Linked DNA regions of Martelella mediterranea DSM 17316. Each later gene encodes a partner of the first gene's protein in a complex. Links are inferred from orthologs where the notes say so. Each region holds a gene or a part of one and is shown on either strand. Other genes may lie near its edges. The genes, in order: accD and Mame_RS10185.

Evidence for each region.
Region 2: the proteins of accD (region 1) and Mame_RS10185 are in contact, whole or in part, in a solved structure (PDB 8UXZ), measured with the Escherichia coli proteins. The link is inferred for Martelella mediterranea DSM 17316 from one-to-one orthologs.

What each region holds. Positions count from the first base shown.
Region 1 is NZ_CP020330.1:771,930-787,138, forward strand. The notes cover bases 12,275-15,209. They hold accD (acetyl-CoA carboxylase, carboxyltransferase subunit beta), read left to right. Parts: upstream 12,275-13,235; coding sequence 13,236-14,183; downstream 14,184-15,209. Other genes in these bases: Mame_RS27600 (hypothetical protein), read left to right, coding at 12,275-12,357; trpA (tryptophan synthase subunit alpha), read left to right, coding at 12,354-13,193; Mame_RS03580 (bifunctional folylpolyglutamate synthase/dihydrofolate synthase), read left to right, coding at 14,307-15,209. Also shown: Mame_RS03510 (MarR family winged helix-turn-helix transcriptional regulator), read right to left, coding at 1-357; Mame_RS03515 (EamA family transporter), read left to right, coding at 436-1,317; pyc (pyruvate carboxylase), read right to left, coding at 1,586-5,047; Mame_RS03525 (MFS transporter), read right to left, coding at 5,207-6,475; Mame_RS03530 (gluconokinase), read right to left, coding at 6,550-7,089; Mame_RS26510 (hypothetical protein), read left to right, coding at 7,237-7,551; Mame_RS03535 (ActR/PrrA/RegA family redox response regulator transcription factor), read left to right, coding at 7,633-8,208; Mame_RS03540 (DUF2852 domain-containing protein), read left to right, coding at 8,388-8,807; Mame_RS03545 (M48 family metallopeptidase), read left to right, coding at 8,943-9,668; Mame_RS03550 (phosphoribosylanthranilate isomerase), read left to right, coding at 9,707-10,363; trpB (tryptophan synthase subunit beta), read left to right, coding at 10,376-11,596; Mame_RS03560 (hypothetical protein), read left to right, coding at 11,600-11,881; more of Mame_RS27600, read left to right, coding at 11,893-12,274.
Region 2 is NZ_CP020330.1:2,176,608-2,191,871, forward strand. The notes cover bases 569-3,558. They hold Mame_RS10185 (acetyl-CoA carboxylase carboxyltransferase subunit alpha), read left to right. Parts: upstream 569-1,581; coding sequence 1,582-2,535; downstream 2,536-3,558. Other genes in these bases: xerD (site-specific tyrosine recombinase XerD), read left to right, coding at 569-1,507; Mame_RS10190 (L,D-transpeptidase family protein), read left to right, coding at 2,678-3,558. Outside these bases: Mame_RS10175 (shikimate kinase), read right to left, coding at 1-467; more of Mame_RS10190, read left to right, coding at 3,559-3,883; Mame_RS10195 (sulfurtransferase TusA family protein), read left to right, coding at 3,880-4,122; Mame_RS10200 (CobW family GTP-binding protein), read right to left, coding at 4,129-5,217; Mame_RS10205 (D-alanyl-D-alanine carboxypeptidase family protein), read right to left, coding at 5,226-6,314; Mame_RS10210 (M20 aminoacylase family protein), read left to right, coding at 6,506-7,669; Mame_RS10220 (ABC transporter substrate-binding protein), read left to right, coding at 8,023-9,111; Mame_RS10225 (FecCD family ABC transporter permease), read left to right, coding at 9,108-10,163; Mame_RS10230 (ABC transporter ATP-binding protein), read left to right, coding at 10,160-10,918; Mame_RS27295 (hypothetical protein), read left to right, coding at 10,915-12,219; Mame_RS10240 (hypothetical protein), read left to right, coding at 12,212-12,724; Mame_RS10245 (heavy metal translocating P-type ATPase), read left to right, coding at 13,030-14,937; Mame_RS10250 (linear amide C-N hydrolase), read right to left, coding at 14,921-15,264. UniProt on the Escherichia coli protein: Component of the acetyl coenzyme A carboxylase (ACC) complex. First, biotin carboxylase catalyzes the carboxylation of biotin on its carrier protein (BCCP) and then the CO(2) group is transferred by the carboxyltransferase to acetyl-CoA to form malonyl-CoA.

The DNA.
Region 1 (15,209 bases):
GAAGCCCTTGTCGGTGAGCGCCACGGAGAAGCCGCGCCCGTCTTCCGGGTTGCGGCGGCGGGCGATGAAGCCGGCGGCTTCCAGCCGGTCGAGGCGGTTGGTCATGGTGCCCGAGGTCACCATCGTCCGGTCCATCAATGCCGAGGGCGAAAGGGCATAGGGTGGGCCGGAACGCCTGAGCGTTGCCAGCACGTCGAAGCTGGCGGCATTCAGCCCGTAGTGGGCGAAAACCGTTTCCAGGTTGCGCGCGAGATGCACCTGCAGCCGCTTCAGCCGGCCCATGACGCCCATGGGCATGGCGTCGAGGTCCGGGCGCTCGGCCTGCCACTCGGCCAGAATACTGTCGACATGATCCATGGCCAAAGCCTGTCGGAAAAATATCTTGACGTCAAGTTAATTCCAGATAGTTTGACGTCGAGATAAATGGAGGCGTGTATGCCCAAACCATCCGATTTCCTGCTGACCGCGCTGGCGCCGGCCATCTGGGGCACGACCTATATCGTCACCACCCAGTTGCTGCCGGACGGATATCCGCTTACCGTCAGCCTGCTGCGCGCCCTGCCGGCGGGTCTCATCCTGCTCTTGCTTGTCCGGCAATGGCCGAAGCCCGAATGGCTGCCGAAGCTCTTCATCCTCGGGTTTTTGAATTTCACCCTGTTCTGGGGCCTGCTGTTCGTGGCCGCCTACCGCCTGCCGGGCGGGGTGGCCGCGACGCTCGGCGCGACGCAGCCGCTGATCGTGCTGTTCCTGGCGCGGGGTCTCATCGGCGCGCCGATCCGACCGCTGGCCGTTGTCGCCGCGCTCGGCGGGCTTGTCGGCGTGGCCATGCTGCTTCTGTCATCGACGATCACGCTCGATCCGATCGGCATTGCCGCCGCATTCGGCGGCGCGCTGTCGATGGCGCTCGGCACCGTGCTTACCCGTCGGTGGCAGTTCCCTGTCGCGCCGCTGACGCTGACCGCCTGGCAATTGACCACGGGCGGTCTTGTGCTGCTGCCGCTGGCGCTTGCCATCGAGCCGGGCTTTCCGATGCCGGACGCCAGGGCCGTGGCGGGCCTCGTCTGGCTGGGCCTGATCGGCGCGGCGCTGACCTATTTCTTCTGGTTTCGGGGAATCGCCAGGATCGGACCGGGACCGGCGGCGCTGCTCGGCTTCCTGAGCCCGCTCAGCGCCGTTCTGCTCGGCTGGATATTCCTCGGACAGGCGCTGTCGCCGTTACAGGTCGCCGGCGCCGTTCTGGTCCTTGCCAGCCTCTGGATCGGCCGTTCCACCAGCCGCACCGCAGCACCCGCAAGCAAAAAAATCCCGGCCGAGTGACCGGGATCTCGGGCTGCTGACCAAGCCGCGAATTTCAGAGGTTCTGATCGGATGCTTCCGCCCAGAGGGGTCATGCTCGGGCTTGACCCGAGCGTCCATGCCGCACAAGCCATTGATCAGAATGGTTATTTTCGAGACCGTGCGGTCCGGCCTGGATCCTCGGGTCAAGCCCGAGGATGACACAGGAAAGAAAGGCGGATTTGCCAACACGCCGAGGTTCCAGGCAGATGAACGGAATCCCGCGCCAGTCAACCTGAAGACGGTTTTATCACCCCTCGTAGACCACCAGCAAATCCTTGGCGTCGATCTGGTCGCCGGCCTTGACGTGGACTTCCTTGATCACGCCGTCGCGGTCGGCGTGGAGCGCGGTTTCCATTTTCATGGCCTCGATCGAGACCAGAACGTCGCCGACGGAGACCTGCTGGCCGGCGGAGACGCCGACGGTGGAGATGACGCCCGGCATCGGCGCGCCGACCTGGTTGGCATTGGTCGGATCGACCTTCTGGTTGACGCCCGCGCCCGCGCCATGAGCGCGGTCCGGCACCTTGATCGAACGCGGCGCGCCGTTCAGTTCGAAGAACACGGTGACCATGCCCTTTTCGTCGGCGCTGGTGATCGCCTGGTTCTGGATCACCAGCGTCTTGCCGCGCTCCAGATCGGCGAACAGCTCGTCCCCTTCTTCGAGACCGTAGAAATAGGCGGGCGTCGGCAGAACCGAGACCGGGCCATAGGTTTCGCTCGCCATGGCGTAATCGACGAACACCTTGGGATACATCAGGTAGGAGGCAAGCTCGAAATCGTCGATCTCGCGGCCGACCTTTTCTTCTGCCTCCTTGCGCAGCGCCTCGAGATCGGCGTCCTCCAGCAGCGAGCCCGGCCGCACGGTATAGGGCTTTTCGTTCTTTAGAGCCTTCTTCTGCAGGCCTTCCGGCCAGCCGGCCGGCGGCTGACCGAGATCGCCCTTCAGCATGGAGATAACCGATTCCGGGAAGGAGATGTCCTTCTTCGGGTCCTCGACATCGGGAACTGTGAGATCCTGGCTCACCATCATCAGCGCCATATCGCCGACCACCTTGGAGGACGGCGTCACCTTGACGATATCGCCGAACATCTGGTTGGCGTCGGCATAGGCCTGGGCCACCTCGTGCCAGCGGGCCTCAAGACCGAGCGAGCGCGCCTGCTCCTTGAGGTTGGTGAACTGGCCGCCCGGCATCTCGTGCAGATAAACTTCCGAGGCCGGCCCCTTGAGGTCGCTTTCAAACGCGGCGTACTGGTGACGCACCGCCTCCCAGTAGAACGAGATGCGGCGGATATGGCCGGTGTCGAGCCCCGGATCGCGCTCATGACCCTTCAGCGCCTCGACGATCGAGCCAAGGCAGGGCTGCGAGGTATTGCCGGAAAACGCGTCCATCGCGGCATCGACCGCATCGACGCCGGCATCGATGGCTGAAAGCACGGTGGCCGCCGAAATGCCGGAGGTGTCGTGGGTGTGGAAGTGGATCGGCAGTTCGGTGGCGTCGCGCAGCGCCGTGAACAGCAACTTCGCCGCCGCCGGCTTCAGAAGCCCGGCCATGTCCTTGACCGCGATGATATGGGCGCCGGCCGCTTCCAGTTCCTTCGCCAGATTGGTGTAGTATTTCAGGTCATATTGCGGCCGCCTGGCGTTCATGATGTCGCCGGTGTAGCAGATCGCCGCCTCGCAGAGCTTGCCTTCCTCGGCCACCGCATCCATCGACACGCGCATGTTTTCCACCCAGTTCAGGCAGTCGAACACGCGGAACAGGTCTATGCCGCCCTTAGCCGCCTGGCGGACGAAATATTTCACCACATTGTCGGGATAATTGGTGTAGCCGACGCCATTGGCGCCCCTCAGCAGCATCTGCAACAGCAGATTTGGTGCTGCCTCGCGCACCAGCGCCAGCCGCTCCCACGGGTCTTCGGTCAGGAACCGCATCGACACGTCGAAGGTCGCACCGCCCCAGCATTCCAGCGACAGCAGTTCCGGCAAAGCACGGGCATAGGTCCCGGCGATCGACGCAATATCGTGGGTGCGCATGCGGGTGGCGAGCAGCGACTGGTGGCCGTCGCGCATGGTGGTGTCGGTCATCAGGACGCGCTTTTCGTGGCGCATCCACTTGGCGAATTTCTCCGGCCCCATCTCGTCGAGAAGCTGCTTGGTGCCCGGCATCGGATCGCCCTCGATATAGGGCACCACCGGCTTGGCGATGTCATCGGCGGGCTTCGGCCGGCCCTTGGCTTCCGGATGGCCGTTGACGGTGACGTCGGCGAGATAGGTCAGAAGCTTGGTGGCGCGGTCGGCACGCTTGACCTGGTCGAACAGCTCCGGCGTCTCGTCGATGAAACGCGTGGTGTAGCTGTAATCCATAAATTGCGGATGGGTGATGATCGCTTCGAGGAAGGTGAGGTTGGTGGCAACCCCGCGGATGCGGAATTCCCTGAGCGCCCGGTCCATGCGGCGCGCGGCCTCCTGCGGCGTCGGCGCCCAGGCGGTGACCTTTTCCAGAAGCGGATCGTAATAGCGGGTGATCACAGCGCCGGAATAGGCCGTGCCGCCATCGAGCCGGATGCCGAAACCGGTCGCGCCGCGATAGGCGGTGATGCGGCCGTAATCGGGAATGAAATTATGCTCCGGGTCCTCGGTGGTGATCCGGCACTGCAGCGCGTGGCCGCGCAGCTTGATCTCCTCCTGCGGCGGAACACCGGAGGCGGCCTCGTCGCCGATCGGATGGCCGTCGAGGATGTGGATCTGCGCCTTGACGATGTCGATGCCGGTGACGACCTCGGTCACGGTGTGCTCGACCTGGATGCGCGGATTGACCTCGATGAAGTAGAACTTGCCGGTATCGGCATCCATCAGATATTCGATCGTGCCGGCGCCGATGTAATTGGTCGCCCGGCCGATCTTCAGCGAATATTCTGCGAGCTCCTTGCGCTGTTCTTCGGAGAGATAGGGCGCCGGCGCGCGCTCGACGACCTTCTGGTTGCGGCGCTGGATCGAGCAGTCGCGCTCGAACAGATGCACGACGTTGCCATGGGTATCGCCGAGGATCTGGCTTTCGACGTGGCGGGCGCGCTCCACCAGCTTTTCGAGATAGACCTCGTCCTTGCCGAAGGCGGCCTTGGCCTCGCGCTTGGCCTCCGTCACCTCGCGGGCAAGGTCTTCCTTGGCGCGGATCACGCGCATGCCGCGTCCGCCGCCGCCCCAGGAGGCCTTGAGCATCACCGGATAACCGACTTCCTCGGCCATCCGCGCCACTTCTTCCATGTCGTCGGGCAGCGGCGCGGTGGCCGGCACGACCGGCACGCCGACTTCGATGGCGAGATTGCGCGCGGCGACCTTGTTGCCGAGCCGGCGCATGGTCTCGGCCTTGGGGCCGATGAAGGTCAGGCCCGCGGCCTCGCAGGCATCGACGAATTCGGGGCTTTCGGAGAGCAGGCCGTAGCCCGGATGGATCGCGTCGGCGCCGGAAAGCTTGGCAACGCGGATCACCTCCTCGATCGACAGATAGCTTTCGATCGGACCCATGTCGTGGTCGAGATGCGGCCCGCGGCCGACCTGATAGCTCTCATCCGCCTTGAAGCGGTGAAGCGCCAGCTTGTCTTCTTCCGCCCAGATTGCAACTGTCTTGATATCCAGTTCGTTTGCAGCGCGAAAAACGCGAATGGCGATTTCGGAACGATTGGCGACAAGAATTTTTGAGATCGGCAAGGGAGGGCCTCCAGGGGACATCTGCGGGAAAATCGCGATACTGAATTCATACCCAAACTCCGGCACGAGCGCAAACCCGACCGTGCATTCCGTGCAAGCGGAATTGACGATCTTACAGCTTCCCTTGCTACCCGTCCCTGGCGGTTGCCCGGAGCCCGTTCAGTCGCGGCCGGTTTTGCCGGAAGGCAGAACGTTGGACAGGAAGATCGCCACCGTCGCAAGCCCCGCGAACAGCGCCAGCAGGAAGCCGGGCGCCAGCATGAACCCGGTCTGCTGGATGATGAAGGTCGCCGTCAGCGGCGTCAGCCCGCCGACGATCGCAAAGCCGATATTATAGACGAAGGCAACGCCGGTATAGCGCACATCCGTCGGGAAGATCGCCGTCAGCAGCACCGGCCCGACGCCCCAGGCGAAGGCCGCGATCAGCGAGATCACGATCATCGCCGGCAGCAGTTCCGAAACGCCCTGATGCATCCAGACATAGGCCGGGATCGCCGCCACCGCCAGGATCAACGAGGCGATGAAGGCTGGAACCTTGATGCCGACGAAATCCGAGATCAGGCCGGCCACCGGCATCGGCAGCGAAAACAGCACGATGCCGACGAGAACGGCGGTCGCCACCTGATCGGGATCGTATTTGAGGAAATCGGTGAGATAGGAGTTCATGTAGAGATAGAGCAGCGGCACGGTCGCCGCCCCGAGCCCGGTGATGAACAGGCCGAGCCAGACGGCGCGGCCATTGTCGCGGAACAGCGCGGCGAGCGGCACCTTGTGGGCATGGGCTTCCATCTCCGCGAAGGCCGGGCTTTCGGAAAGCCGCGCGCGCAGGAAGAAGCCCGCGATCGCCACCAGCCCGCCGACGAAGAAGCCGATCCGCCAGCCATAGGAGAGCACGGCGGTCTCCGACATCAGGTGGGTGATCGCCCACTGCACGGCCTGGGCGGCCAGCATGCCGACATTGATGATCATGAACAGGAAGCCGCAGGCGAGCCCGCGCCGCTTCGGCATGGTTTCGGTGATCAGCGTCATCGCGCCGGGGATTTCGCCGCCAAGGCAGAGGCCCTGCACCATGCGCAGCACCACGAGCAGCACGGTGGCAGAAATGCCCCAGCTGGCATAGCCGGGCATGAAGGCGATCAGGAATGTCGCGCCCGCCATGCCGGCGATCGAGACCCTGAGCATGGCCTTGCGGCCGTGCCTGTCGCCAAAATGGGAAAACAGGATGCCGCCGAGCGGGCGCACGAGATAGCCGACGGCGAAGATCGCGAAGGCTGCCAGCAACCGCGCGGCCGGCGCCTCGTCCGGAAAGAAGGTCTTGCCGATCTGCGAGGCGAAGGAGGCATAGATCACGAAGTCATAGAATTCGAGCCCGCCGCCCATGCTCCCCAGAAAGAGAGCGCGTCTGCGCTCGCTGGCCGTCACCGTCATCCCGTTTCTCCACGCTTACACCTGAGCGACGTTCGCCGATGCATGCCGGAAAGGCAAGGTGGAAAACGCTCACCTCAGTCGAATGCGGTCACAAGGCCTGCAAGCGCCGCCTCGACGATCGCCTCCAGCGATTGATCGATGTCGACGACAACCACGCCGGGCTCGCCGTCGGGCCGCTCCAGCGTCGTAAGCTGGCTCTGGAGCAGCGAAACCGGCATGAAATGGCCGGTGCGATGGCCCATGCGCGCGCTCAGCAAGGCCTCGCTGCCGTCCAGAAACACGAAGGCCAGCGACCCGCCGGCGGTCTGGCGCAGCCGGTCGCGATAGGTTTTCTTCAGCGCCGAGCAGGTGACCACGACACCCACCTGCCGGTGGTTCGCGATCTCCGCGCCGATAAGCGCCAGCCAGGGCCAGCGGTCCTCATCCTGAAGCGGAATGCCGCGCGACATCTTTTCGACATTGGCGGCGGGGTGAAGTTCGTCGCCCTCGATGAAGTCATGGCCCGCGCGCTCGGCCAGACGCCGCGCGACCGAGGATTTGCCCGAGCCGCTGACGCCCATAACGATGATGGCGTCGGGGATCGCGCCCGGCTTTTCGATGTCATGATTGTTCATTCTGGTCCCGCTCCGCAAGTATGAGGGCATGGTCTAGAGCCGTTCAGGCTTAAATGGAAGCGTTCTGCGGCAAGGAATTTGCGCCAGGACCAAGGGCTTTGGCGCAGGGCATAGCCGTCGCTATGTCCAAGCCGAACACCGCCGGTAATGGCACAAATTCATGCCGCCCAGTTCAGCGCGCTTGACGCGCTGAACCGACTCAATCGCGGGCGTGTTCATTCCATGATCAGAAGATCATGGAATGCCGCCCTTGCGGGTTTGCCGAAACCGGCCATCCACTTTGTCGAAGCCCTTCGACATAGCTATGGCTATGCCGCGCGGACTTCTTCGCGTGGAATGACCGGTTTGGGCAAACAGAACGGATTCCATTTAAGCCTGAACGGCTCTAGAATGGTTCGTGCCGGATTGGAAGCGCGCAAGCCGTTTCGAGGGCGCGGGTCTGACCTGCTGGCGTTGTGGTGACGGTTTTGTGACGCGCAAGGGGTTTACCCCCGTCGCCCCCGGAGGCATAAGGGGTCAGGCATTACTTTCAGGCCCAATGAAATGAACGCATTGCAGACCCCCGATACGAATGACGAACTCGCCGGCCTCGGCGACGACCGCAGCCTTCTGCTTGTCGATGACGACGCACCGTTCCTGCGCCGGCTGGCGCGCGCCATGGAAACGCGCGGCTTCGATATCGAAACCGCAGGCTCGGTTGCCGAAGGGATCGCGCTTACCAAGGCGCGGCCGCCGGCCTTCGCCGTCGTCGATCTGAGGCTCGAGGACGGCAGCGGGCTCGACGTGGTCGCCGCCATCCGGGAGGCGCGGGCCGATACCCGGATCGTGATGCTGACCGGCTACGGCAATCTCGCCACCGCCGTCACCGCCGTGAAGCTCGGCGCGCTCGATTACCTCGCCAAACCCGCCGATGCCGACGATATCGTCCATGCGCTGACCCAGCAGCCCGGCGAAAAGACCGACCTGCCCGAAAACCCGATGTCGGCGGACCGGGTGCGCTGGGAGCATATCCAGCGGGTCTACGAGATGTGCGACCGCAATGTCTCCGAAACCGCCCGCCGCCTCAACATGCACCGCCGCACCCTGCAGCGCATCCTCGCCAAACGCGCGCCGCGCTGACGGGCGATCGGATCGGCTCTCGGGCCCGCTTCCGGTATCTGGCTAAACCTTCCAGAAGCCGTACCGTTTTCCGCAAAATCGTTCGATTCCTGTCGAATATATCTTGAAGCGGCATGCCGCCATTTCCATATCGGAAATATCGGCGGTCGATCGCCGAGACGAAACGAGGAAGAACCGAGATGAACGAGACTGCGTTACTGCGTCCGGCGTGGACGCCACTTACGATCGCCCTGATGGTGATCGGTTTTGTCGTGTTCTGGCCGCTTGGACTGGTGATGCTTGCCTATATTATCTGGGGCGATCGTCTGAACATGTCGCGCGGCGAGTGGAAGCGTTCCGCCGAACGCGCCTTCGGCTCCTGCAAGCGCAACATGCGCCAGGCCGCCGAGCCGATGGCCTCCACCGGCAATGCCGCCTTCGATGAATGGCGCCGCAGCGAAATGGAGCGGATCGAGGCAGAGCGCCGCAAGCTCGACGAGATGCGCGCCGAATTCGATCGCTACACCGACGAGCTGAGAAAGGCCCGCGACCGCGAGGAATTCGACCGTTTCATGCGCGAGCGCAACAACGGCAATTCCGGCGGAACATCGCAGGACTGACGCAATGCGCCGCGCCGTGAGGCGCGGCAGCCACCCGTTCGGCATCGCCCATATCCCCCGGGCGGTGCCTTTTTTTGTGGCCTGTCGGGGCCGGAACCCGGTATAGGAAGGCCATCGGGGCCGAAGAGACACGGAATGAACGCCAGGACAATCGACATCGGCGGAAGGGTGCTGCCGCTCAACGTCAGGACCAATGCGCGCGCGCGGCGGATGACGTTGAAGATCGAGCCGGGCGGGCATGCGGTGAGCCTGACCGTGCCGCCGGGGCTTGCGCGCCATCAGGTTGAAGGGTTTCTGCGCCGTCATCATGACTGGCTGATCGACCGGATCGGACGGTTCGAGGGCCGCGAAACAGCCATTGGCGACGGCGCGTCGCTGCCGGTGTTCGGCGTCGCCCACACTATCCGCCACAGCGGCAATCTGCGCGGATTGACCGAGGCCCGTGTCGAGAACGGCGCGCCCATTCTTCTGGTCTCCGGTCCCGCCGCCAGTATCGGCCGGCGCGCCAGTGATTATCTGAAGAAGGAGGCCAAGCGCGAGATCACGGAACGCGTGCGATACCACGCGGAGGCGAGCGGCAAGCGCTTTTCGGCGATCAGCTTCAAGGACACCAAATCGCGCTGGGGTTCGTGTTCGTCGGCCGGCAATCTCAATTTCTCCTGGCGGATCGCGATGGCGCCGCTGTTTGTCGTGGATTATCTGGCCGCCCATGAAGTGGCCCATCTCAGCGAAATGAACCACGGGCCGCGTTTCTGGGCGCTGTGCGAAAAGCTGTGCCCGAGAACCCCGGAGGCGCGCCGCTGGCTGAAGGCCGAAGGATCGTTCCTCCATGCAATCCGCTTCGACGCGCCAACCGTATAGAACTCGCGAAGTTTTTCGCGATATGTTAAGGACAGACCATGAAACGTCCGGCCATCAAGATCTGCGGGCTCAGCAGCGAAGACACGATCGATCACGTCATCCGTCGCGGGGCGAGCCATGTCGGCTTCATCTTCTTTGAGAAGAGCCCGCGCCATGTCGAGCCCGATGTCGCCGCCGGCCTGATCGCCCATGTGCGCGGCCGGGCGAAGACGGTTGCCGTTTCGGTGGATGCCGACAACGAGCTTCTGGAAGAGATCGTCTACGCCGCCCGTCCCGACATGCTGCAGCTTCACGGCCATGAGACGCCCGACCGGGTGATGACCATCAAGGCGCTGTTCGGCCTGCCGGTGATCAAGGCGTTTTCGCTGCGCGCGCCGGAAGACCTCGCGCGGGTTGATGACTATGACGGTGTCGCGGATCATCTGCTTTTTGACGCAAAGCCGCCTGCAAACGCGACGCTTCCGGGTGGAAATGGCGTGACCTTCGATTGGCGCTTGCTTGCCGGCTGGCGCCCGACTATTCCCTATTTCCTGTCGGGCGGTCTTTCGGCGGAAAATGTCGCCGCCGCGCTTCATGAAACCGGGGCGCACGGGCTCGATGTTTCCTCGGGCGTCGAAAGCGCGCCCGGCGTGAAGGATGCCGCCCGGATCGATGCCTTTTTTGATGCCGTTGACGCTGCCTATGCAACGGCCTGATGGAGAATGACCGTGAACGAGACCCCGAAGCTGAATTCCTTCAAATCCGGACCCGACGAGACCGGTCTGTTCGGCATTTTCGGCGGCCGTTTCGTCGCCGAGACGCTGATGCCGTTGATCCTCGACCTTGAGGGCGAGTGGGAAAAGGCGAAGACCGATCCGGCCTTCCAGGCGGAGCTTAAATCGCTCGGCAAGCATTATATCGGCCGGCCGAGCCCGATCTATTACGCCGAGCGCCTGACCGAACATCTCGGCGGCGCGAAGATCTATTTCAAGCGCGAGGAGCTGAACCACACCGGCTCGCACAAGATCAACAACTGCATCGGCCAGATCCTGCTCGCCAAGCGCATGGGCAAGACGCGGATCATCGCCGAGACCGGCGCCGGCCAGCACGGCGTGGCGTCTGCCACCGTCGCCGCCCGTTTCGGCCTGCCCTGCGTGGTCTATATGGGCGCGACCGATGTCGAGCGTCAGGCGCCGAACGTGTTCCGCATGAAGCTTCTGGGCGCGGAGGTGAAGCCGGTGACGGCCGGCCACGGCACGCTGAAGGATGCGATGAACGAGGCGCTGCGCGACTGGGTCACCAATGTCGAGGATACCTATTACCTGATCGGCACGGCCGCTGGCCCGCATCCCTATCCGGAAATGGTGCGTGACTTCCAGGCCGTGATCGGCACGGAAGCGCGTGAACAGATGATGGAGGCTGAAGGCCGGCTCCCGGATCTCGTCATCGCCGCCGTCGGCGGCGGCTCGAACGCGATTGGTATCTTTCATCCGTTCCTCGATGACGCCGATGTGAAAATCGTCGGCGTCGAGGCCGGCGGCAAGGGGCTTTCGGGCGAGGAGCACTGCGCCTCGATCACCGCCGGCGCGCCGGGCGTGCTCCACGGCAACCGCACCTATCTGCTGCAGGATGGCGATGGCCAGATCAAGGAAGGCCATTCGATCTCGGCCGGGCTCGATTATCCCGGCATCGGGCCGGAGCATTCCTGGCTCAACGATATCGGCCGGGTGAGCTACGTGCCGATCATGGATGACGAGGCGCTGGAGGCATTCCAGCTCATGACCCGGCTCGAAGGCATTATTCCCGCGCTGGAGGCGAGCCACGCGATCGCCGAAATCATGAAGCGCGCGCCGAAAATGGGCAAGGACGAGATCATCCTCGCCAATCTTTCCGGCCGCGGCGACAAGGACGTGCATACGGTGGGCAAGATTCTCGGCATGGAGATGTAGAGCATGAGCCGGGGGGATGTGATCGAGGAGATGTCGGAACTGGCGGAAGCGCTGTTCGAGATCATCGAGGAGGAGAACAGTGGCGACAACGAGGTGCGCGCCGCGGTGATCAAGGCGCTGGCGCATCAGAACCTGTTCAACATCGAACTGGTCTCGGCGCTGAACGCGCTCGCCTCCGGCGGCAATGCATCCGCCGAAATCGACAGCCTCGTGCTGAACATGAAGTCCGTTCACAAGTCGCTGGTCACCGCGATTTCGGCGTGGTCGGATGAGGAAACGGAATAGGACGGAAGATCATGACGGAAACACTGGCGGAAGCGGAGCTTTATCGCCCGCGAGAGGCCGGTTATCTGACATCGGTCGAGACGGATGACGGCACAATCAAGCTCAGCGGAATTGCGGCCGAGGGCGCCCCGGAATTCGGCGAGGATGTGCTGGAAGCCGCTATTTCCGTGCTGCGACAGGCGGTAGCGCCGAAGCCGAATTTTGGCGCCGGTTTTGCGGTGCTGCATCGCGGCGAGGAGGCCTGGTGGCTGCTTATGCACTGGTGGCTTCCAGGCGGCATCCTCTCTCACGGGCTCTGGCGCGCCGATCTCGGCATGACGCCGCCCGACTTTTCGCCCGTCCCGCCCGGCCCGATGGCCTGCGTATGGGAACTGGGCGTGATTGATTTCGAACGGCGCGCATTCATGGCAACCGCCATGGCCGGCGCACCGCTCGCCGATTATTTCGCATCGACGATGCCACGGAGTAGAGTATGACCGAACGCATGGAAAAACGCTTTGCCGCGCTGAAAGCCGAGGGTCGGCCGGCGCTGATCACCTATTTCATGGGCGGCGATCCGGATTTCGATACCTCGCTTCAAATCATGAAGGCGCTGCCGAAGGCGGGCGCGGACGTGATCGAGCTCGGCATGCCGTTTTCCGATCCGATGGCCGATGGCCCGTCGATCCAGATGGCGGGCTTGCGGGCGCTGAAGGGCGGCCAGACGCTGGCCAAGACCCTGGAACTGGCAAGAGAATTCCGCAAGAGCGATGCCGATACGCCGATCGTGATGATGGGCTATTACAACCCGATCTATATCTATGGCGTCGACAAATTCATCGCCGATGCGCTGGCTTCCGGCATTGACGGGCTGATCATCGTCGACCTGCCCCCGGAAATGGATAATGAGCTCTGCATTCCGGCACTCGCCGCCGGGCTGAACTTTATCCGGTTGGCGACGCCGACCACGGACGGCAAGCGTCTGCCGGCGGTTTTGAAAAACACCTCCGGCTTCGTCTACTATGTCTCAATGAACGGGATCACCGGCTCGGCGCTGCCTGACCCTTCGAAGGTCGGCGAGGCCGTTTCGCGCATCAAGGCGCATACCGATCTGCCGGTCTGCGTCGGCTTCGGCGTCAAGACCGCCGAACATGCGCGCCTGATCGGGGCAGCGGCTGATGGCGTCGTCGTCGGCACGGCGCTGGTCAACCAGATTGCCGGCAGTCTGACCGCCGATGGCAAGGCGGGCAAAGACACGGTCGACGCGGTTTCGACCTTCGTGAAGGGCCTTTCAAGCGGGGTGCGGGACGCGCGCCTTGCAGCCGCCGAGTAAATCTGGCACACGGCAGGCAAAGAAATTCAGGAGGTTCATGTGGTGAACTGGATTACCAATTACGTGCGGCCGCGGATCAATTCCATGTTCGGCCGCCGCGAGGTGCCCGAGAATCTGTGGATCAAGTGCCCCGAAACCGGCGCCATGGTGTTTCATACCGATCTGGAAGAGAACAAGTGGGTGATCCCGTCTTCCGGCTATCACATGAAGATGCCCGCGCGCGCGCGCCTCGCCGATCTGTTCGATAACGGAACCTATGAGGACCTGCCGCAGCCGAAAGTGGCGCAGGACCCGCTGAAGTTTCGCGATTCCAAGAAATATCTCGACCGGCTGAAGGAAAACCGGGCGAAGACCGATCAGGAAGACACGATCCTCGCCGGTCTCGGCACGCTTGAGGGGCTGAAGCTCGTTGCCGTGGTGCAGGAGTTCAAGTTCATGGGCGGCTCGCTCGGCATGGCTGCCGGCGAGGCGATCATCCAGGCTTTCCAGCGCGCGCTCGATGAGAAATGCCCGCTGGTGATCTTCCCGGCGTCGGGCGGCGCGCGCATGCAGGAGGGTATTCTCTCGCTGATGCAGATGCCGCGCGTGACGGTGATGATCGAGATGATGCGCGATGCCGGCCTGCCCTATGTGGTGGTGCTGACCAACCCGACCACCGGCGGCGTTTCGGCCTCCTACGCCATGCTCGGCGACCTGCATATCGCCGAACCCGGCGCCGAGATCGGCTTTGCCGGCCGCCGCGTGATCGAGCAGACCATCCGCGAACAGCTTCCGGACGGGTTCCAGACCGCGGAATATCTGCTGGAGCACGGCATGGTCGACATGGTGGTCAAGCGCCATGACCTGCCGGAAACGCTGGCGCGGCTTTTGAAGATCATGACCGGCGCGCCGGCAACGCCCCCGCACGGGCTTCTGGAAGGCCCGCATGCGTCGCAGGCGGAAGCCGAACCGGCGCTTGCCGCGGATGAAGCCCCGGCGCAGCAGGCCTGAGAAAGACAGAGAAGACCCCGTGCGGCCCAAGGCGGCGGCGGTCTTCCCGGTCGGCCACCTCCGGCGGACGATAAGGGCGCGCGAACGCCACGGGCGGGATAGGCCCGCAGAATCGGATCAATCATGGATAACCCCTCATTCGGCGCCGCCGAGCGCGTGATCGAGCACCTGATGCAGCTGCATCCCAAGGGCTTCGATCTGTCGCTGGATCGCATCCGGGTGCTTCTCGAAAAGCTCGGCAATCCGCATCTCTCCCTGCCGCCGGTGATCCATATCGCCGGCACCAATGGCAAGGGCTCGACCACCGCTTTCTGCCGGGCGCTGCTGGAGGCTTCGGGCCTTTCCGTCCATGTCCATTCCTCGCCGCATCTGGTGCGCTGGCACGAGCGGTTCCGCATCGGCGGGCCGGGCGGGGCGAGCGGCTATGTCGATGATCAGCTTCTGGCCGAGACGCTGCGGCGGGTCGAGGCGGCGAATGAGGGCGCGAAAGCCACCGTGTTCGAAATGCTAACGGCGGCGGCCTTCGTTCTGTTTGCCGAAATTCCGGCCGATGTGGTGATCCTGGAGGTTGGGTTGGGCGGACGCTACGACGCCACCAATATCATCGACAAACCAGCCGTTTCCGTGGTGATGCCGATCTCGCTCGATCATCAGGCCTATCTCGGCGACCGGGTTGAGCTGATCGCGGCCGAGAAGGCGGGGATCATGAAGCCGGGCGTGCCGGTGGTGATCGGCCAGCAGGAATATGAGGCGGCGGAAGAGGTGCTGATCGCCAGCGCCGACAGGCTCGGCTGTCCGCTGCATGTCTATGGCCAGGATTTCTCCGCCCATGAGGAACATGGCCGGCTGGTCTATCAGGATGGCGACGGGCTGATGGACCTGCCGCTGCCGGCGCTTCCGGGCCGGCATCAATATGCCAATGCCGCCGCCGCGATCTCGGCGGTCAAGGCCGCCGGCTTCGCGCTGGAGGAAAAGGCCGTCGAAACCGCCATGGGCTCGGTGTTCTGGCCGGCGCGTCTGCAGCGG
Region 2 (15,264 bases), 1.4 Mb from region 1 along the record:
TTGTCCATCAGATCCTTGAGCGTCTGCTTCGGGTTCTCGGTCTTCAAAAGCGGGCGGGTCTGGCGGCGCTTGACCCGGTCCCACAATGTCTCGAGGTCGGCCTTCAGCCACAGCGACAGGCCGGAACGGGCGATCAGTTCGCGGTTCACCGGATTGATGAACGCACCGCCGCCGGTGGAGACGATCGCCGGCCCTTCCGCCAGCACGCGCTCGATGACCCGCGTTTCGAGCGCCCGGAATTCCGGCTCGCCATAGGCCGCAAAAATATCGGCGATCGACATCTGGGCGGCGGATTCGATTTCGTGGTCGGTGTCGATATAGGGCAGGCCGAGCTGGGCGGCGACGAGCTTGCCGATCGCGCTCTTGCCGGCGCCCATCAGGCCGACCAGGATCAGATTGCGCCCGGCAAGGCCGGCAATCGCCTTTTGCCGCAGTCCCGCGCCGCCGGTATCTTGTTTTACGTTCATAGCGTGCCCATTCTTGTCCTGCCACGTATCGGCAAATGCCGTGATGGCGTCAAGGCGAAGGGCGTCGAATTCCGGTTTCAGATGGCAGGGAGTTAAACGCATTGGATCTTTCCGGCGCCCATATCGAGGCGTTCATCGAAATGCTGAGCGCGGAGCGCGGGGCGGCAGTCAATACGCTTGCCGCCTATCAGCGCGATCTCGACGATTACCGTGATTTCATGATTGATCGCGGGGTTGCGGTCGATGACGCGGCTTCCGGCGACGTTTCGGCCTATCTCGCGGACCTTGCAAAACGCGGCTTTGCGGCCACGTCCCAGGCAAGGCGGCTTTCGGCGCTGAAGCAGTTCTATCAGTTTCTCTATGCCGAAGGCCTGCGCGGCGACGATCCGACCGGCGTCATCGATGCGCCGAAAAAGGCGCGGCCGCTGCCGAAAACCCTTTCGGTCGCCGATGTCGACCGGCTGCTGGATCAGGCGGCGGCCGAGGCCAGCGCCCCCGGTCCACAGCATTTTGAGAAGCTGCGCATGAGCGCGCTTCTGGAGACGCTTTATGCCAGCGGCATGCGGGTTTCCGAGCTCGTCACGCTGCCGGCGAACGTGATGAAGAAGAAGGAGCGGTTCCTCACGGTGCGCGGCAAGGGCAACAAGGAGCGCGCCGTGCCGCTGTCGCTGAGGGCGCTGGAGGCGCTCACGGCATTCGACGCCGAGCGGCAGAAGGCAGCGGGCGACGACGAGAACCCCTATCTGTTCGCCTCGAGAGGCGCTGCCGGGCATCTTTCGCGCCAGGTCTTCGCCCGCGACCTGAAAGGCTTGGCCGCGCGGGCGGGGCTCAGGACCACAGCGATCTCGCCGCATGTGCTGCGCCATGCCTTCGCCAGCCATCTGCTGCAGAACGGCGCGGACCTGCGCGCGGTGCAGGAAATGCTCGGCCATGCCGATATCTCGACCACCCAGATCTACACCCATGTGCTGGAAGAAAGGCTAAGGGAACTGGTGGAAATGCATCACCCCCTTGCAAAAGAAGCCAAAAAACGGGATTAAGCGGCACAATATTGTAAGTGGAAGCCCGAGAACGCGGTTCCGGGCGCGGCGGAAAACCCAGGGAAATTGCGACAATGTACAGCTATCTCGATTTCGAAAGGCCGATCTCCGACCTGGAGGCCAAGATTATCGAGCTGAAGAAACTGGCCGACGACGGCGAGAGCATCGACACGTCGGAAGAGATCGCGCGCCTGGAAACCCGCGTCAGCGAGGCGATGACCGATATCTACGGCAAGCTTTCGCCGTGGCAGAAGGCGCAGGTGGCCCGCCACCCCCAGCGCCCGCACTTTCTCGACTATGCCAAGCGGCTGTTCACCGAGTTCACCACGATTGCCGGCGACCGCAATTTCGGCGAGGACGCGGCGATCCAGGCGGGCCTTGCCCGGTTCCGCGGACGCCCGGTCGCCGTGATCGGCGAGGAAAAGGGCCACGACACCAAGAGCCGCCTGAAGCATAATTTCGGCATGCCGCGGCCGGAAGGCTACCGCAAGGCGATCCGCCTGATGGAGCTCGCCGACCGCTTCAACCTGCCGGTGATCTCGATCGTCGACACGCAGGGCGCCTATCCGGGCGTCGGCGCTGAAGAGCGCGGACAGGCCGAAGCGATCGCGCGCTCGACCCAGATGTGCCTCAGGCTCGGCGTGCCGATGATCACGCTGGTGATCGGCGAGGGCATGTCGGGCGGCGCGATCGCGATTGCGGCGGCCAACCGGGTCTATATGCTGGAGCACGCGATCTATTCGGTGATTTCGCCGGAAGGCGCGGCCTCGATCCTGTGGCGCGATTCCGCCCGCGCCAAAGAAGCGGCCACCAACATGAAGATCACCGCCCAGGATCTGAAGGGTTTCGGCATCGTCGAGGAGATCATCCCCGAGCCGGTCGGCGGCGCGCATCGCCATGCCGATACCGTGATCGATGCTTCGGGCGACCAGATCGCCGAGGGGCTCAACGAATTCGAAGGCAAGTCTTCCGAGGAAATCCGCAATATGCGGCGGCAGAAATTCCTTGCCATCGGCCGCAATCTCTGAGGGCTGCGCGCTCTTGCCGGGTTGCCGCCATCGGGGCGGAAAGAAAGAGTTAACGCTTTCTTGAAGTTTGACTGTGCATTATGGTGCCACTCAGCGGCGGGCGACCGTTGCGTTTGAAAGCAAAATCCGGCAGGTTCTATCCATGCGCTTGACTGTACTGGCCCCGATAATGTTCGCCGCTGTGGCGCTGACGGGCTGCAACAGCTTTTTTGACAGTACCGACTTCTCCTCCGTGCAGGAGAAGATGAACTATTCTTTGCCGTCTTCCATGGTGGCGAAGATGAGCAAGTACGACATGGCCAAGAACGCGCCGATCACGATCCGGATTTTCAAGGAAGAGGGCGTTCTCGAAATCTGGAAGCAGAAGCGCGACGGCACCTATGGCGAACTCGAGACCTACGAGATCTGCGCCTGGTCCGGCAAGCTCGGCCCGAAGAAGAAGGAGGGCGACCGGCAGGCGCCCGAGGGCTTCTATCCGCTCTCCAAGGGTCTTCTGAACCCCTATTCGCAATATTTCCTGGCGATCAATACCGGCTATCCGAACCGCTATGACCGCGCCAACCAGTTCACCGGCTCCGATCTGATGATCCACGGCGCCTGCTCCTCGCGCGGCTGCTATTCGATGACTGACGAGCAGATACTGGAAATCTTCGCCTTCGCGCGCGATGCCTTTTCCGGCGGCCAGCAGGCGATCATGCTGCAGGCCTATCCGTTCCGCATGACCGCGGAAAACATGGTGCGCCACCGCTATAACGAAAACTATCCCTTCTGGCAGATGCTGAAGGAAGGCTACGACTATTTCGACGTGACCCACAAGATTCCGGACGTCGATGTCTGCGGCGGCGAATATCTGTTCAACAAGGACCCGGTCAATGGCGGCGATCTCGCCTCCGATCGCGCCTGCCCGGTCATGGCGTCCAATCTTTCCGCCCAGGACAAGATGGCGCTGGCTCAGAACCAGAGCGACTATCAGAAGCAATTTGCCAAGGCGCTCGCCGAGAACGACGACAAGGTCTGGATCGATCCGAGCGAAGCGGAACGCAAGGCCATCGTCGCCGATCTGCGCGAGGATCCGACCGATGCGCTCTACCAGCCCACCGGTTCCTCGCTGGAAGCCGGCCGCTTCGTGACCGTGGAACAGTACCGGATCTCGAAATACGGCCCGCTGGAAACGCCGGAAGATGTCGCTTCCGAAATCGATACCGTCACCCAGACGGCCGCGATCCCGGATGTTCCGGACGTGCCGGTTTCCTCTGCGGTGCCGATTCCCGAGCCGAGCCCGATGGCGGCCTATGCCGAGCCGGAGCAGCCCACGAAAGGCGACAGGCCTTTCTGGAAATTCTGGTGAGCGACGGCTTCGTGCCGAAGTCCTTCCATTATGATCTGAAGGGGCTGAAATGCCCTCTGCCGGCGCTCAAGACCGGCAAGCGTCTGGCCGAGCTTGCGCCCGGAAGCCTGCTGACGGTGGAAACCACCGATCCGCTTGCCGTGATCGACATACCCCATCTCTGCCAGCAGGACGGACACCGGCTGATCGAAAGCGAAAAGACCGAGAGCGGTCATCGTTTCGTGATCGCGCGATCGTGAACCCTGTCAGCGCCTGAAGCCGAAGGCCGCGAGCGGATTGTCCTCAAGTGCTGCCCGGTCCGGACGGTCGATCGCCGGCCGGTTCAGGAAGCTTGCGAAGAGATCTCGCACCGCCTTCTCGCTGAGGTCCGCGCCAATCACGACGATCCGCGTTTCAGGCGCGCAGTCCACCGGCCAGCCGGCGAGATAACGCGACGGATAGACAGTGGCGCCGACGCCGTGGATCACAAGCGGGCGAGGCTCGCCGGCAATCGCCAAGATCCCCTTGATGCGCAGGATATGGTCGCCGTGTTCGCGGGCAAGGCGATGCTGGAAGGCTTCGATGACCTGTCGCGACGGGAGCGCGCCCGCAAGAAGCGCGAAGGCGCGGATATGCTCGTCATGGCGATTGACGTCGTGATGGTGGTGGTCGTGGCCGGTTTCGGCCGCCCGCAGCCATTCGCCGACCTCGGCCGATTTGCGCGCCGGATCGAACAGGCCCGCGACCAGAAGGCCGGGACTGGCGGCCATCGGCGCCGCGCCGTCCACGATTTCCGCGGTCGGATTGATGCCGGCGAGCCGTTTGGCAAAGCTTGCCGCAACCTCGGTGGCGACGAGATCGGTCTTGGTGATGACGAGGCGATCGGCGACCGCGACCTGGCGGGCCGCTTCGTCATGGCGTTCCAGCGCCTCGATCCCGGTCACCGCATCCACCAGGGTCACCACGCCATCGACCGAAAAGGCGGCGGCGATCGCCGGATGCGCCATGATCGCCATCAGCACCGGAACCGGATCGGCAAGGCCGGTGGTCTCGATGATCACCCGGTTAACCGGTTTGATCTTCCCGGTCTGCATCCGGTCCAGCAGGTCGGCGAGCGTGTCGATCAGCTCGCCGCGGACGGTGCAGCACAGGCAGCCATTGGCAAGCTCGATGACCGAATCGCCGGAGCGTTCGACCAGAAGATGGTCGATGCCGACCGCGCCGAATTCGTTGATGATCACGGCCGCGTCGGCAAGCGCCGGATCACCGAGAAGGCGGTTCAGAAGCGTCGATTTGCCCGCGCCGAGAAAGCCGGTGACGATCGAGACGGGGATGGGATGCGATGGCTGATACATTCTGGCTTCTATTGCTCGGGCCGGGCATAGGGCAGCGGCACATAGGTGAGATTATCGAGCGCGCCCGCCACGGTTTCGGTGTCGTTCGGCAGGCGGAAGGCGTCGATGGTCGCGTATTCCTTCGGCAGCGGCTTCAGATAGGGCGACTTGAAGATGTAGTTGCCGTCCTCATCGCGGATATCGCCGCGGTCCTGGACGGCCTGCGCGCTGCAGACCTCGTTGGTGATATCGGCAACGGGGCGATCCGGAGCGGGCGGCGGCAGATAGCTCGAAAGCTCCGGCCCGGAACGGTCGTTGGACGTCAGCCCGGCCTGCAGCAGCTCGGCGGCCTTGTCGGCGCGCGCGGGCACGCTGTTGGCGCCGAAGGCGACGGCAATCACCTCGCGGCCGCCGCGCTTGGCCGAGGACACCTGATTATAGCCCGAGGCGCAGACGAAGCCGGTCTTCATGCCCGTGGCGCCGTCGAAATTGCCGACCAGCAGATTGGTGTTGCGGTATTTTCCGCTGTCGGCCGCTATGCCGGGGATGGTGAAATAATACTGGTATTCCGGAAAGTCGCGGCTCATGGCAAGCGCCAGCACAGCCATGTCGCGCGCGGTGGTATATTGGCCGGTCTGCGGATTGGCCATCGAGGTCATGCCGTTGGCGTTGACGAAATGGGTGTCGACCATGCCGAGTTGCTTGGCCTTTTCATTCATGCGCGCGATGAAGGCGTCGCGGCCGCCGATCGCGGCATCGGCCACGGCATGGGCGGCGTCATTGGCCGAATGCACCAGCATCATCTTCAGCGCGTTGTCGACCGACACGCGCGTGCCGGGGGCGAAATACATCTTCGAGGCGGGCTCGTTGGCGGCGGCGGCCGAAAAGGTGATCGCCGCGCGCGGATCGAGCCGACCCGCTTTCATGTCCTCGAATACGAGATAGGCGGTCATCAGCTTGGTGAGGGACGCCGGATACCATTTCTTGAACGGTTCATTGGCAAACAGCACGCGCCCGGTTTTGGCATCGACCACGATATAGGGATGAGCGAGCGCCGCCGCGCCGGCGGAAACCAGCGTTGCGAGCATTATTCCGGCGAACAGCACAGCGGCGGCCATCCTCCGACCAAGGTGCCGGGTTGTCGATTTCGTCCTGGCGATTTGAAACACGGTAGCTCTCTCTGCTTGCCTGTCGGCTGCTATCGATATACCCCTTGAAGGGCTCGTCTTCTTGATGCGGACACGTTTTGATCCCACTTAATATTAGCGTGTTTTACAACGAATTTTGCAAAAATGCAGGGGTATCATTAATGCCGGTGCTGAACTACGCCGCCGAACTCCAAAGTCAAGCGACCGAATGGCGCCATCACCTTCATCGGCATCCGGAACTGCTCTACGACGTCGAGGCGACGGCGGGCTTCATAGCAGAACAATTGCGGCAGTTCGGTGTCGACGAGGTCGTTGAAGGCATCGGCCGCACCGGGCTTGTCGGCGTCATCCATGGCCGGGCGGGCGAGGGGCGCACGATCGGCTTGCGCGCCGATATGGATGCCTTGCCCATCAATGAGAAAACCGGCCGTCCGTGGGCCTCGACGGTTCCCGGCAAGATGCATGCCTGCGGCCATGACGGCCATATGGCGATGCTGCTGGGTGCGGCGAAATACCTCGCCGAGACGCGGAATTTCAGGGGCAGGGTGGTCGTGATCTTCCAGCCGGCGGAAGAAGGCGGCGGCGGCGGCAAGGCGATGATCGAGGACGGGCTGATGGACCGGTTTTCGATCGCCGAGGTCTACGGCATGCATAATTTCCCCGGCCTTCCCGTGGGAGAATTCGCGATCCGGCCCGGCCCGATCATGGCGGCGACCGACGAGTTCCGGATCCTGATCCGGGGAAAGGGCGGTCACGCGGCCCAGCCGCACACGACCATAGATCCGGTCGTGATCGGCAGCCAGATCGTCGGCGCGCTGCAGACCATCGTCTCGCGCAGCGCCGATCCGGTGGGCGCGCTTGTGGTTTCGGTGACCGAATTTCATGCGGGCTTTGCCCACAATGTCATCCCTTCGGAGGCCGAACTCGGCGGCACGGTGCGCTCCTTCACGCCGGAAAACCGCGACATGGCGGAGCAGCGGCTCAAGGCCATCGCCGAAGGCATTGCCGCTGCCCAGGGCGGCGAGGCCGTGGTGACATACACCCGCAACTATCCCGCGACGGTCAATCACGAGGAAGAGACGCGCCATGCCGCGGATGCGGCGATCGCGGTTGCCGGGGCGGAGGCGGTCAACACCGCGGTTGCGCCCTGGACGGCGGCGGAGGATTTTTCCTACATGCTGGAGGCAAGGCCCGGCGCCTTCATCATGCTCGGCAATGGCGACAGCGCCGGCCTGCACAATCCGGACTATGATTTCAACGACGAGGCGCTCGCCCACGGCATTTCCTACTGGGTCCGCCTTGCCGAAGCCCGCCTCGCCGCCTGAGGCATGGTTGCCGCAAAGCAAAAACAGGGCTTTTCATCGGGGCCCTGCTTTTGTATGGAGAGGCGAGTGGTCCCGTAGCTCAGCAGGATAGAGCATCAGATTCCTAATCTGAGGGTCACGCGTTCGAATCGCGTCGGGATCACCATCGATTTCAATCATACAATCCGTCATCCAGAGCGGCTCACCGGATTTTCCAGGTTCGGTGCTTTGTCCAGCCTCGTCATCTTGTTGCCTCAGGCCTTGCCTCGCCTGCCGGGTCCGTAAGTTGTCCTGTATTCACTGATAAAACTTGACTACAAAAATCATGTTAATATAACGCGATTCTTGTATCGCTTTACTCGTGGGAGACGTTGATGAAAGTCTGCATAGCCACTGGAATCCTGTCAGGCGCGTTCATTGCCCTGGCCGCGCATGCCGCCATGGCCGATCCGATCGAAATGACCGATCAGGCGGGACGGGAGGTCAGGCTCGAAGGGGCGGCGGAACGGGTCGCGTCGATCCCGATGCCGATGGCATCGACGCTGATAGCGATTGATGGCGGCGTCGAAAAGCAGGTCGGCATGAACCCGGTGGCCAAGCAGGCCGTTCTGGAAGGCATTCTGGGCAAGATCTATCCGGAAGCCGTCAACATTCCCTCCGACATCACCGCGCCGAACTTCATTCCCAATGTCGAGGAACTGGCGGCTACCAATCCAGACCTCGTCGTCCAATGGGCGGATCGCGGCGATGATCTTGTCGATCCGATTACCAATGCCGGCCTTACCGCCATGCTGATTTCCTACGGCACGGAGGAAAAGACGCGCGAATACATGACGATGTCGGCCAAGGCCATGGGGCGCGAAGACCGTATCGGTCCGCTGATCGAATGGCGCGAAGACGTGGCTTCGGATGTCGCCGGCAAGGCCTCCGCGATCGCAGACGCAGAAAAGCCCAAAGTGCTCTACCTGCAGCGCGCCATGGAAACCCTGATCGCTTCCGGCGCCAGGAACAACTACAACACCTGGTATATCGAATTGACGGGCGGAACGAGCGCGTCGGCCGATCTCGAAGCCAACGGCGTCACGATCAATCCGGAACAGATTGCCGAATGGAACCCGGACGTCATCCTGCTCAACAATTTCGAGAGCGACATCTCGCCGGAACGGATTTACGACGACCCCATCCTCTCGCTTACCAATGCGGCTCAGAATCACAAGGTCTATCGCATGCCGCTCGGCGGCTACCGCTGGGACCCGCCGAACACCGAGAGCCCGCTGACCTGGATGTGGCTCGCCGATCTTCTCCATCCGGATGTCTTCGACTACGACCTCAGGGCCGAGATGAAGAAGGCCTACAAGACCATCTATGACTATGACCTGACCGAAGAAGATATCGACAACATCCTCTGGATCGACCTCAACGACGGGGCAGCCAACTACGATCAGTTCAAGTCGAAGTCATGAGCATGACGGAAGCCGGCGCCCGGCTGCATGGCGGGGCCGGCGCTCTCAGGGCGGGCCTGTTCGGGGCGATGCTGGCGGCGCTCGCCGCAGCCTTCATCTTTTCGATCGGAGCTGGGCGGTTTTCGGTCTCCCCGGGGCGGATCGCGGAAATCATCCTGCAATGGATCGCCAATCCGTCCGCGCCGCTAGACAGCATCGACCAGCGCATCGTGCTTCTGGTGCGCATGCCGCGCGTGCTGATCGCGGCCGTCTCGGGGGCCGCTCTTGCTGTCGGAGGGGCGGCGCTTCAGGGGGTCTTCCGCAACCCTCTGGTCTCGCCCCAGGTGCTCGGCATCAGCCAGGGTGCGGCCTTTGGCGGAGCGCTCGCTATCCTGCTTGGCTATGCCGGCGTGACGCTGCTGGGGCTTGCATTCATCTTCGGCCTCGCGGCCCTTGTGCTGGTTGGCCTTCTCGCCCGCATCAACGGGCGGACCGAGATCGTCACCGTCATCCTTTCGGGTATGGTGATCGGCGCGCTTTTCGCCGCGCTCGTTTCGATCGTCCAGTTCCTCGCCGACCCCAACACCTCGCTTCCAGCGATCGTCTACTGGCTGATGGGATCGTTTTCGACGGCCACCTGGGCCCGGTTCTGGCTGGGGCTGCCGGGGCTCGCCATCGGCCTCCTCGCCGTCTGGCTGTTTCGATACCGGCTGAACCTGCTGGCGCTGGAGGACACCGAGGCCCGTTCGCTCGGCGTCGATCCGGATCGCGAACGCTGGTATATCTTCGTCGCCACGGCGCTGATGACGGCGACATCCGTCGCGGTTGCCGGCATCATCGGCTGGATCGGTCTCGTCGTTCCTCATGCCGCCCGCATCCTGGTCGGCGAGGACCACCGGGTTTTGATACCGGCATCCGCCATTCTGGGCGCGGCCTATCTCACCTTTGTCGATACGCTCGCCCGCACGCTGACCGCGGCGGAGATACCGCTCGGAGTGCTGACGGCGCTGATCGGCGCGCCGGTGTTCGGCATTCTGCTCAGGCGTCATTTTTCGAAGGCGAACCAGCCATGATCGGACTTGAGGGGGCTGCCATTTCCTTCGGTAGCCGGGTTATCTTTCGCGATGTCACCTTCGAGGTCCCTGTCGGGCGGAGCATGGCCGTTCTCGGACCGAACGGGCGCGGCAAGACGACGCTGCTGCGGGCCCTGCTAGGCTTCCAGCCGCTTGCGGCCGGCAGGCGTACCGCCCCGAAGATTGCAGGTTATGTGCCGCAGCATGGCGCGTCGCAGGCGAAGCTTTCCGGCATTGACGTCGTGGTCATGGGCCAAGCCGCCCGCATCGGGCTTTTCGGCCAGCCCGGGAAGGATGATATCGAGGCGGCGCGGGAAGCGCTGGATATCGTAGGCGCTTCCCACCTTGCCGATCAGCGCTACGACCGCATGTCCGGCGGTCAGCGGCAGATGATCCTGATTGCTCGCGCGCTCGCCACCGGCTCTCCGGCGCTCGTCTTCGACGAACCGACCTCTGCGCTCGATCTCGGCAACCAGTCGAAGACACTCGACCTTCTGAACATGTTGCGCGCCCGCCGCGACCGGGCGATCCTGTTTACCACGCACGATCCCAACCATGCGCTGGCGGCGGCCGACGACGTGCTGCTGATGATGCCGGGCGGACGCGAAATCAACGGCACGGTCGAGGCAATGGTCACGCCGGATCTGTTGAACACGCTCTACGGCGTCGACATGCGCTGGGTGGAAATGGAAGGCCAGGCCGGAGGCGCGCGTCGCGCCGTGGTGCCGGCGTTTGCGGGACGCGAATACGCATGACCGTGCTCTATGTGAAATCATCCTTTGAAGGCCCCTCGGAAACCGTTCGTCGCGCCGCGGCCGATGGCGTGCTGGACATTGTGGAACAGAACGCCCTGAAACCGCAGGATCTGTCGCGATATAACGGGCTGATTACCTCCAACCAACTCGATCAGAATGCAATGCTGGCTTTCGGGCCGGCGCTCGAAGCCTTTCTCGCACGCGGCGGCCGCTGGTTCTTCAATGGCCATATGGTGCGCCCACTGGTCGCCGGTATGGAACAATACCGGCCGATCAGGATGCCCAAACGGGCCGATTTCGACCTCACTGCCGTGAACACCCACCCGATCTTCGACGGTATCGACCTGAAAAAGCTGGAAACCAACAAGAATGTTGCCGGATTCTACGGACGAGGTTGCAATCCGCTGCCCGAACGCGCCGTCGCCGTCAATGGTCTCGGTCCGGCCCAGGTGCCTGTCGATTGGGTCTGGGAGCGGCCCGGCGGCGGACGTATCTTCAGCCATTCCGGCAATGATCTGGCGACCATGGGGCGCGAATGGGAATTGCCGGCGACCCTTACCGCCCGGATCATGAACTGGACAGCCGGCGGCGCCTGCATCGACGGCATGTCTGCTGTCCGTACCGATGAGAGCTACCGGCAAGCTCTGGCGGAACCGGAAACCTATCGGGGTACGGGAGGCGCGTCGGGAAACGGGAGGCGTCTCGTCCTGCCCTCCTCCGGCTGCTATTATCATATCCATGCGCTGGAGGCTCCGCGTCATGCGCAATATCTGGACGTCATCACCACCCCAGAAGCACTGCCAGAAACGCTGATGCCTGACGATGCGTTGTGGGTGCCTTGTCGCACCCCTGCCCAGCGAATGATTGCCGCAAAGGATTTTGTCGCGGCCCATCTTCGGGCTGGCGGGACCGTCGTGGCATTGGGCGAAAGCCTCTCCCATCTCTGGCTGCCGAATGTGGAATTTACCCCGACGCCGACAAATTGGTGGTGGTGGCTGGAAAAGGGCGCCGATCTCGGCGTGGATATCGTTGCTCCTGAGCATCCGTTGACGGCGGGAATGACCGGCAGGGATGTCACCTGGCATCTGCACGGCTGGTTTACGCCGCCCGACGGCGCGGACGTCCTGATTCAGGACGGCGAAGGCAGGGCGATTCTTTATGTCGATGAAGCATCGACTCCGGGGCGGATGATCGTCTCGTCGCTCGACCCGATATTCCATCACGGTTCGCATTTCATGCCGGCGACGACCCGTTTCCTTGACCGGTTCATTCCCAATCTGAAAGAATTTCTCAATGCATGACACGATAACTGTTTGCGAAAACGGACGGGAACTGACCTTTTCGTTCGGTATGATCATGGCCTATCACGGCGGCGGCTTTCCCGGCGGCGTGGTGCATGGGCTGAAAGCGATGCAGGCGGCGTTTCCGCTTCTGGATGAGAGGCCGCTCGAGCGACGCGAGATCTCCATTCTGACCGCCTTCACCGGGCCGGGCGGCCGCGATGCGCTGGAAATGGTGACCCGCGCGCTGACCGAAAACCGGTTGGCGGTCTTCCGTCCGCTCGGCGGCAAAGACGTCATCTCAGATCCGCCAGGCCCCTATGTCTTCCGCTTTGCCTATCGCGGTAAGGTCGCGGAAGCAGTGATAAAGCCCGGCCATGTTCGTGAGGAATTCGTGCGGCTTGGCGGCAAGGCCCACAAGTCTGCCGACGAAACGGCACGCCACGAAGCCCTGAAGGCCGAGATGGCGGAACGGCTCCTGCCGCTGGCCGCGGATGAGATATACCGAGCGCGGCTGCTTGAGTGATCTTCGATCGGTTTTACTACAGAACGCGTTTCCGAAGGCGATCCGGCGACGCCCACAGGCAGAATATGCAGACTTCGCGCGTTCGTTCTGGCCGCCGACGTAAACCGGTCGCTCTTCGAGGCACGGCGGGCTGTTCCGGATCGGGCGCAGAGCCCGCTTGCGGCGGCGAAATGGTATCGTCCCTATGGCAAAGGAAGGGGCGCGCGGCTTATAAAGCTTGCGATACACATGCTGCCCGATAGCCCCGGCGCGCGGAAGACCCGCGTTCCAGGGAGCTCAGGCCGTCATCGGAGGCGGAACTGTCGATGAACGCGTGGCTTCCCAGATACCTCAAGGCCGGCCTTCTTGCCATTGCCGCGCTCGGGCTTGGCGCGGGACTCGCGCTCAACCTCGCCGGCCTTTCAGAGCCGGCGACCGTTCTCTGGGCGGCGGGCGTGATGCCCGTCCTTGCCGCTTTGCTGGTCGAGATCGTGCGCAGCCTTGCGAAGGGCGAGGTCGGGCTCGATATCGTGGCGGCTCTGTCGATGTCGGCGGCCCTGTTGGTTGGCGAAACTCTCGCCGCGGCGGTGGTCGCCGTGATGTATTCGGGCGGCACGTTTCTGGAGAGTTTCGCCGAGGGCCGCGCCCGCCGCGAAATGAGCGATCTTCTCTCCCGCGTGCCAAGAACCGCGACGCGGTACAGCAATGGCGCGCTGGAGGAGGTGTCGTTGAACGCCATCGCGCCGGGCGATCTTCTGCTGATCCGCCAGGGCGATGTCGCATCCGTCGACGGCACTGTGGAAAGTGATCGGGCGGTGCTGGACCAATCGGCGTTGACGGGCGAATCCATGCCCGTGCGTCTGGACCGGGGCCAGGATGTGATGAGTGGCTCCACCAATGCCGGCGATGCATTCGATCTGCGGGCCACGCGGCGGGCCGCCGAAAGCACCTATGCCGGGATCGTCCGGCTGGTCGAGGCGGCGCAGGCGTCCAAGGCCCCGATGGCCCGGCTGGCCGACCGCTGGTCGCTGATATTCCTCGCCGTCACCATCGCTCTTTCGGCGGCGGCCTGGTGGACAACCGGCGATCCGATCCGCGCGGTGGCGGTTCTGGTCGTGGCGACACCCTGTCCGCTGATCCTTGCCGTTCCGGTGGCGCTGGTCGCAGGCATGTCGCGGGCGGCCCGGTTCGGCGTTCTGATCAAGGGCGCAAAGCCGCTGGAGGCGTTGGCGCGGATCAGGACGCTGATTCTCGACAAGACCGGTACGCTGACAGACGGACGCCCGCAGCTGGTATCAACCCAGACGCTTGGCGATATGACCGAAGACGAAGTCCTCTATTTCGCCGCCGCGCTTGATCAGGCATCGAAACACCCGATTGCGCAGGCGGTCGTGGCTGCCGCCCGGCGCCATGATGCCATTCTCCCGGTTCCGGAAAACGTGGTCGAGATGCCCGGACAGGGTGTTTCGGGAACCATCGGAGGCAGGAAGGTGGTGGTCGGGGGCGCGCGTTTCGTCGCCTCTCAGATCGGTATGGCCGATACCGACAGCGCGGTGGTCGCGGCCGGTTCGGTCGTCGTGTCGCTGGCGGTCGATGGCAAGATCATGGGTCATCTGGTGATGGCGGATGCGCTGCGGGCAGGCACCGCAGGGCTTCTGGCGGGATTGCGCCGGCTTGGAGTTGCGCGCATCCTGTTGGCGACCGGTGATCGCCGAGCGGTGGCGGAGGCCGTGACGGACGGCTTGGGTCTCGATGCGGTGCGGGCCGAACTGACGCCAGACCAAAAGGTGCTTCTGGTTTTGACGGAGCGCAAGAATGGCCCGGTGATGATGGTCGGCGACGGCGTCAACGATGCTCCCGCGCTGGCGGCGGCCGACATCGGGGTCGCGATGGGGGCACGCGGCGCCGCGGCCTCGGCGGAGGCCGCGGACGTGGTTCTGCTGGTCGACAGCCTTGACCGGCTTCTGTCGGGGATCGAGGTCGCCCGACGGTCGCGCAGGATCGCGCTTGAAAGCGTGGCGGTCGGCATCGGCCTTTCCGTTGCCGGGATGATTGCCGCGGCCCTGGGGTATCTCACGCCCGTCGAGGGCGCGATACTTCAGGAAGTGATAGACGTTGCCGTTATCCTGAACGCGCTGCGCGCCTTGAGGATCGTGCCAAAGCAGGCGGCGCAATCCGCACAAGGCCTCCAATCAACGGGCTTCACAGAGCAGCGGGTCAGTGCGCGGCCATGAGCCCGTCAGCGTCGAATGCGTGTTGGCCGAGCGCTTCGAGCGGGATGATCTTCGGCGTCGATGCCTGCTCCTTCAGCGTCGCCAGATCGAACTTCGCATAGCCCAGGCTGTTGTAAGTCCGAACGAAGACGGCGCCGCGGGCGAGGTCGATCAGGGTGATCCACGAGGTATATTCGGTAATGAATTCGGGCGGCGCCCCGCCGGACTGGCCCGTCAGGTCGCCTGCCGATTTGGTCAGGGCGCTCGCTTTCGCGCTCGAATAGACCGAGGCGCCCTTCGGGCGGTCGAACTTGTTCATGACATGGCCGAGCTGTCGGATCGTCGCTT